2 regions of the Streptomyces sp. WI03-4A genome follow, and region 2 is predicted to be linked to the other one. Evidence: riboswitches for the same ligand, from Rfam matches in the RefSeq annotation. Region 2 holds a riboswitch; the other holds the start of a gene.
The links. Region 2 has a riboswitch for cobalamin ahead of PV343_RS31805 (cobalamin biosynthesis protein). Riboswitches for the same ligand answer to the same signal wherever they lie in the genome.

Region 1 (3,932 bases), on a different contig from region 2:
ACCGTGCTCGCCCACCGGCTGTGGCTGCGTGACCAGCGCGGACGCCGGACGCAGGGCGGAGGTGTTGCGAAGTGAAGGACGGCGTCAACGGCGTCGCGCTCGGCGTCTTCGTCTTCTTCTTCCTGGCCGTCACGGTCATGGGCTTCCTGGCCGCGCGCTGGCGCAAGGCCGACAACGAGCACTCCCTGGACGAATGGGGCCTGGGCGGACGGTCGTTCGGCACCTGGGTCACCTGGTTCCTGCTCGGCGGCGACCTGTACACGGCGTACACCTTCGTCGCTGTACCGGCCGCGATCTACGCGGCGGGCGCGGCCGGCTTCTTCGCGGTGCCGTACACGATCCTGGTCTACCCGCTGATCTTCACGTTCCTGCCCCGTCTGTGGTCGGTCTCGCACCGCCACGGCTATGTGACGACGTCGGACTTCGTGCGCGGCCGCTTCGGCTCCAAGGGCCTGTCGCTGGCCGTGGCGCTCACCGGCATCCTCGCGACGATGCCGTACATCGCGCTCCAGCTCGTCGGCATCCAGGCGGTGCTGGACGTGATGGGGGTCGGTGGCGGCGAGAACACCAATTGGTTCGTGAAGGACCTGCCGCTGCTCATCGCCTTCGGCGTGCTGGCCGCGTACACCTACTCGTCGGGTCTGCGCGCCCCCGCCCTGATCGCGTTCGTGAAGGACGCGCTGATCTACATCGTCATCGCGGTGGCGATCATCTACATCCCGATCAAGCTGGGCGGGTTCGACGACGTCTTCGCCAAGGCGGGCGACGCGTTCAGCCAGGTCAACCCGGCCACCGGCAAGCCGCGCGGCGCGCTCACGCCGCCGGAGGCCGGCCAGTGGACCTACGCCACGCTGGCGCTCGGCTCGGCCCTGGCGCTGTTCATGTACCCGCACTCGATCACCGCGACCCTGTCCTCCAGGAGCCGTGAGGTGATCCGCCGCAACACCACGATCCTGCCGCTGTACTCGCTGATGCTGGGCCTGCTCGCGCTGCTCGGCTTCATGGCGATCGCGGCCGGGGTCAAGGTGACCAACGGGCAGCTGGCGATCCCGCAGCTCTTCGAGGACATGTTCCCGGACTGGTTCGCGGGCGTGGCCTTCGCGGCGATCGGCATCGGCGCCCTGGTGCCGGCGGCCATCATGTCCATCGCGGCGGCGAACCTGTTCACGCGCAACATCTACAGGGACTTCATCAAGCCGGACGCCACGCCCAAGCAGGAGGCCCAGGTCTCCAAGGTCGTGTCGCTGCTGGTGAAGGTGGGCGCGCTGGTCTTCGTCCTGACGATGGACAAGACGGTGGCCATCAACTTCCAGCTGCTGGGCGGCATCTGGATCCTGCAGACCTTCCCGGCCCTGGTCGGCGGTCTGTTCACCCGCTGGTTCCACCGCTGGGCGCTGCTCGCCGGCTGGGCGGTCGGCATGGTCTACGGCACGCTCGCCGCCTACGGCGTCGCCTCCCCGACCCAGAAGCACTTCGGCGGCTCCGCAAAGGAGATCCCGGGCATCGGCGAGATCGGCTACATCGGTCTCACGGCGTTCGTCCTCAACGTGGTGGTCACGGTGGTCCTCACGTTCGTCCTGAAGGCCGTGAAGGCCCCCGAGGGCCTCGACGAGACCCGGCCGGAGGACTACACGGCGGACGCGGGCGACGCGGGGGTCCAGGTGGAGCTCCCGCCGGCCACGGCGGGCGCCGGGCACTGACCCGACCACGCACCGGGAGCGGGCCGCCGACGGCATGTCGGCGGCCCGCTCCGCGTCGCCCCCGGGCGTCCGCCGGCCGTCCTCCGGCGCTCCGCCGGGGCCGGCACGCTCGTCACTCTGGCGGTCCGTGAGCTGACCCTCTGGAGCCACCGCACCCCGCGACAGACACAACATCTGGGGGTGACACCACAGCCCGGCACTAGATGTATGCTCATGCTCGCTGTCGCCGCAGGGGAATCCGGTGCGAATCCGGAACTGTCCCGCAACGGTGTACTTGCGTGCATCCGCACGCCTGTCCAGTCCGAGGACCTGCCGTCAGCGCGCGCCCGGCCGTCCGGTCCGGGTGCCTCCAGACGTCCGGGCCTCGTGGAGTGGGCCGGTGGACGCGACGTCGTGCGCGCTCGTGCCGTCGCCGCCCGCTGCCCTCCGCCAGGCCCCCGTGCCGAGCGAGGGAGAGCCCCACGTGACCATCGCGCCCGCCGATCCGGCTTCGGTCAGCGACCCGAACACCGACGGTCCCGGTGCCGCGCTGCTGCGGACCCTGACCGAGCTGACCGCCGACCTCCCCGACGCCGACCCCGGCCGGGTGGCCGCGGCTGCGCTGCGCGGCCGGTCCGCACGGGCCGACGAGGCGGAGCTGCGCGAGCTGGCCACGGAGGCGGCCGCCGGGCTCATCTCCGAGGACCCCGCCTACTCCCGGCTGGCCGCCCGGCTGCTGACCGTCTCGGTGCGCGCCGAGGCCGCCTCGCAGGGCGTCACCTCCTTCACCGGGTCCGTCGCCGTGGGCCACCGCGAGGGCCTGATCGCCGACCGCACCGCGGAGTTCGTCCGGCTGCACGCCGACCGTCTGGACGCGCTGGTCGACACCGCGGCCGACGACCGCTTCGGCTATTTCGGCCTGCGCACCCTGCACAGCCGCTACCTGCTCCGGCACCCCATCACCCGCAAGGTGATCGAGACGCCCCAGCACTTCATGCTGCGGGTGGCGTCGGGCCTCGCCGAGGACGACACGGTCCGCTCGCTGGACGAGGTCGCCGCGCTCTACCGGCTGATGAGCCGCCTCGACTACCTGCCCTCCTCCCCCACGCTGTTCAACTCCGGCACGCGGCACCCGCAGATGTCGTCCTGCTACCTGCTCGACTCGCCCCTGGACGAGCTGGACTCCATCTACGACCGCTACCACCAGGTGGCACGGCTCTCGAAGCACGCCGGCGGCATCGGCCTGTCGTACTCCCGCATCCGTAGCCGCGGTTCGCTGATCCGCGGCACCAACGGGCACTCCAACGGCATCGTGCCGTTCCTGAAGACCCTGGACGCCTCGGTGGCCGCCGTGAACCAGGGCGGACGGCGCAAGGGCGCGGCCGCGGTGTACCTGGAGACCTGGCACTCCGACATCGAGGAGTTCCTGGAGCTGCGCGACAACACCGGTGAGGACGCCCGCCGTACGCACAACCTGAACCTGGCGCACTGGGTCCCGGACGAGTTCATGCGCCGGGTCAACGCCGACGAGCAGTGGTCACTGTTCTCCCCGGCGGACGTGCCCGAACTGGTGGACCTGTGGGGCGCGGAGTTCGACGCGGCCTACCGCAAGGCGGAGGCGGACGGGCTCGCCCGCCGGACCATCCCGGCCCGCGACCTGTACGGCCGCATGATGCGCACCCTCGCGCAGACCGGCAACGGCTGGATGACCTTCAAGGACGCCGCCAACCGCACCGCGAACCAGACGGCGGAGCCGGGCCATGTCGTCCACTCCTCCAACCTCTGCACCGAGATCCTGGAGGTCACCGACGACGGGGAGACGGCGGTCTGCAACCTGGGGTCGGTCAACCTCGGCGCCTTCGTGACCGACGGGGACCTCGACTGGGAGCGCCTGGACGCCACGGTCCGCACGGCCGTCACCTTCCTCGACCGCGTCGTCGACATCAACTTCTACCCGACCGAGCAGGCGGGCCGCTCCAACGCCAAGTGGCGTCCGGTGGGCCTGGGCGCCATGGGTCTCCAGGACGTCTTCTTCAAGCTGCGCCTGCCCTTCGACTCCGCCGAGGCCAGGGCCCTGTCCACGCGGATCGCCGAGCGGATCATGCTGGCCGCGTACGAGGCCTCCGCCGACCTCGCCGAGCGCAACGGCCCGCTGCCGGCCTGGGAGAAGACCCGCACCGCCCGCGGCGTCCTGCACCCGGACCACTACGACGTGGAACCGACCTGGCCGGAGCGCTGGGCGGCGCTGCGCGA
Region 2 (3,932 bases):
AGCACCGCTGCTACGGGCTGGGGTGGAAGCGGATGGTCCGCTGGATCCGGTCCTTCAGCGACGAGGTGGCGCGCGAGACCGGCCGCCGGCCGGTGATCTACACCACCGCCGACTGGTGGGACGCGTGCACCGGTGACACCCGCGCCTTCGCCGCCGGCCACGCGCTGTGGATCGCCCGTCACGGCACGTCGGACCCCGGATCGCTGCCGGGCGGATGGTCGGACTGGACCTTCTGGCAGTACGGCGTCAGGGGCGGTCTGCCGGGTGACCAGAATCTCTTCAACGGGCCGCCGTGGCGGCTACGGGCCTTCGCGCGGGGCTGGTAGCCAAGGGGCGGCTGGGGCGTCGGGGCGGACGACATCCGGAACCTCTCTCACAGACACCGTCACGCCTGCCTCAGTTCACCTTCCGTTCACCCAGATTGCCTACGGTCCAACAGCCAACGACCTCGAACGATTGCCTGGGTAAATGGAAAGCTTCTCGCTGATCCTCGCGATTGTGGTGGTAACCGCACTCGCGTTCGATTTCACGAACGGTTTCCACGACACCGCCAACGCGATGGCCACGACCATCTCGACCGGCGCGCTCAAGCCCAAGGTCGCGGTGGCCATGTCCGCCGCGCTCAACCTTGTAGGCGCATTCCTCTCGGTGGAGGTCGCCAACACGATCTCCAAGGGTCTCGTGGACGAGACCGGCATCCGGCCCGAGGTCATCTTCGCCGCCCTGGTCGGCGCGATCCTCTGGAACCTGCTGACCTGGCTGGTGGGGCTCCCCTCCAGCTCCTCGCACGCCCTGATGGGCGGCCTGATCGGCGCCACCGTCGCCTCCGCCGGCTTCGGCGCGGTCCACGGTGACGTGCTGGTCACCAAGGTGCTGCTGCCGGCGGTCGCCGCCCCGGTGGTGGCGGGTCTGGCGGCCATGCTCTCCACTCGCTTCTCCTACGCCATCGGCAGCAAGGCGGACGGCGAGGCCACCCGCAAGGGCTACCGCGCCGGCCAGATCGCCTCGGCCGGTCTGGTCTCCCTCGCGCACGGCACCAACGACGCGCAGAAGACCATGGGCATCATCACCCTGGCGCTGATCGCGGGCGGCGCCGTCTCGCCGGGCTCCAACCCTCCCACCTGGGTGATCCTCTCCGCGGGCCTGGCCATCGCGCTCGGCACCTACATCGGCGGCTGGCGCATCATCCGCACCATGGGCACCGGCCTGACCGACCTGGAGCCGCGTCAGGGCTTCGCCGCCCAGACCAGCGCGGCCACCGCCATCCTGGCCTCCTCGCACCTCGGCTTCTCCCTCTCCACCACCCACGTGGTCTCCGGCTCGGTCATGGGCACGGGTCTGGGCCGCAAGGGCGGTGTGGTCCGCTGGTCCACCGCGACGCGCATGCTCATCGCCTGGGTGCTCACCCTCCCGGCCGCCGCGCTCGTCGGCGCGCTCGCCGAGTCCGTCACGGACCTGGGTGACTGGGGCACCGCGGTCGTCGCCGTCTTCCTGGTCGCCGCCAGCGCCGCGATCTGGAAGTACTCCCGGCGTGAGGTCGTGGACCACACCAGCGTCGTCGCCGGCCCGGCCGAGGAGCCGCCCGGCGTGGTGACCACCGCGATCGCCATGGTGACCCCGCCGCCCACCGGCACCGTCACCGAGGACCTCACGGCCACGATCCCGGCCCCGGTCCCGACCGAGCCCGCGACCCCGGCGGTCCCGCCGGCCGCAGCGGTCTGACCCCGAGCACCCGGTACTGAAGGAAGCAACCCATGAAGATCGACTGGGCGGCCATCGGCTCCGTCTTCGGCGTCAGCCTCGCGTTCGCGGTGGGCCTGGTGGCCCTGTTCACCCTCGGCATCAACGGCCTGGCGCGGCGCGAGAAGGCCGCCGCGCAGGGCGGCTCGGCGGCGCTCGCCGCCACCGGCGCGTACGTCTGCTTCGCGGCGTGCACGGCCGCGGTGGCCTACGGCATCTACCTGATCGTCGTCAAGCCCTGACGCACCGTTCGGAAGGCCCCCCGCCGGAGAGTTCCGGCGGGGGGCCTTCCGGCTGCCCGCCTCGTATCGGTGTGGGCCTCAGCACACTCTTCCCCCGCAGGTCACAGGCAAGTTGACGGCCCTTCCGGGCGCGTGGTGGACTGCCCAGGCCATGTACGGCGGCAGAAGAGGAAGCCGGTGCGAATCCGGCGCGGTCCCGCCACTGTCACCGGGGAAGTGTCCCCGGGAGCCAGGAACTCTCACCGCCGGTCTCGTCGAACCAGGGCGCGGACACCCTGAGTGAGGACATATCGCCATGCGCGGCTGCCGACCGACGTTCACCCACCGGACCCCGCCTGCCCTGACGACCGGCTGACCCGATGGGTGCCGATCGCTGCTACGCGTACGGCGCCGCCGCCGGCCTCCTCGGCGACCTGCTCCTCGGCGATCCGCGCCGGGGGCATCCGGTCGCCGCGTTCGGGCGGGCCGCCGGGGCCGTGGAACGGGTGCTGTGGCGCGACCACCGCGGGTGGGGCGCGCTGCACACCGGCGTGTGCGCCGGAGCCGCTGTCGCGCTCGGGGCGCTGGCCGAACGCGCCGTACGCCGCTCCCCCGCCGCCACCCTCGCGCTGACCGCGGCCGCCACCTGGTCCGTCGTGGGGGGCACTTCGCTCGCCCGGGAGGCCCGGGCCGTCGGGCGCGCCCTGGAGTCCGGCGACGTGCCGGCCGCCCGCGCGCGGCTGCCGCATCTGTGCGGCCGCGACCCGCACGCGCTGGACGCCGACGGGATCGCCCGCGCCGTGGTCGAGTCGGTCGCCGAGAACACCTCCGACGCCGTCGTCGGCGCCCTGGTGTGGGGTGCCGTAGCCGGCGTGCCGGGGCTGCTCGGCTTCCGGGCCGTCAACACCCTGGACGCGATGGTGGGGCACAGGTCGCCCCGCCACCTGCGCTACGGCTGGGCCTCCGCCCGCCTCGACGACGTCGCCGGCTGGCCGGGCGCGCGGCTCACCGCCGTGCTCGCCGCGGCGGCCGGGCCCGACCCGCGCGGCGCCCTGCGCGCCTGGAAGGCGGACGCGCACCGGCACCCGAGCCCCAACGCCGGTCCGGTGGAGGCGTCGTTCGCGGGCGCCCTGGGGGTGCGCCTCGGCGGGACGCTGTCCTACGCCGGCCGGGTCGAGCACCGGCCCGTGCTGAACGGGACGTCCGGGCGGGCCGTCCGGGTCACGGACATCGACCGGGCCGTACGGCTCTCCCGCCGCGTCGGCCTGCTCGCGCTCGGCGTCACGGCCGCGGCGCGCCTCCTCGTGAAGGGACGTGGCAAGTGAACGGTGGGCTCCTCGTCGCCGGCACCACCTCCGACGCCGGCAAGAGCGTCGTGACGGCCGGGATCTGCCGCTGGCTGGTGCGCCAGGGCGTGAAGGTGGCGCCGTTCAAGGCGCAGAACATGTCGCTGAACTCGTTCGTGACGCGCGAGGGCGCGGAGATCGGGCGGGCGCAGGCCATGCAGGCCCAGGCGTGCCGGATCGAGCCGACCGCGCAGATGAACCCCGTGCTGCTCAAGCCGGGCGGGGAGCAGAGCAGCCAGGTGGTGCTGCTGGGCAGACCGGTGGGCGAGATGAGCGCGCGCGGCTACCACGGCGGCCGTCAACAGCGGCTGCTGGGCACGGTGCTGGACTGCCTGGCCGAGTTGCGGGGCACGTATGACGCGGTGATCTGTGAGGGGGCGGGAAGCCCGGCCGAGATCAACCTGCGGCGCACCGACATCGTCAACATGGGCATCGCGCGGAACGCCCGACTGCCCGTGCTGGTGGTGGGCGACATCGACCGCGGGGGCGTCTTCGCCTCCTTCTTCGGCACCGTCGCCCTGCTCTCCCCCGAGGACCAGGAGCTGATCGCCGGGTTCCTGGTGAACAAGTTCCGGGGCGACGTCGGCCTGCTGGAGCCGGGCCTCGACATGCTCCGGGACCTCAC

Region 1: another riboswitch for cobalamin. It lies ahead of PV343_RS34080 (ribonucleoside-diphosphate reductase subunit alpha); the one in region 2 lies ahead of PV343_RS31805 (cobalamin biosynthesis protein).

What each region holds. Positions count from the first base shown of each region.
Region 1 is NZ_JARAUO010000047.1:32,864-36,795, forward strand. It holds gene PV343_RS34070 (DUF3311 domain-containing protein) at 1-75, shown strand, start outside; gene mctP (monocarboxylate uptake permease MctP) at 72-1,700, shown strand; cobalamin riboswitch at 1,898-2,032, shown strand; gene PV343_RS34080 (ribonucleoside-diphosphate reductase subunit alpha) at 2,164-3,932, shown strand, end outside.
Region 2 is NZ_JARAUO010000041.1:57,368-61,299, forward strand. It holds gene PV343_RS31790 (GH25 family lysozyme) at 1-326, shown strand, start outside; gene PV343_RS31795 (inorganic phosphate transporter) at 469-1,722, shown strand; gene PV343_RS31800 (hypothetical protein) at 1,755-1,982, shown strand; cobalamin riboswitch at 2,101-2,242, shown strand; gene PV343_RS31805 (cobalamin biosynthesis protein) at 2,342-3,286, shown strand; gene PV343_RS31810 (cobyric acid synthase) at 3,283-3,932, shown strand, end outside.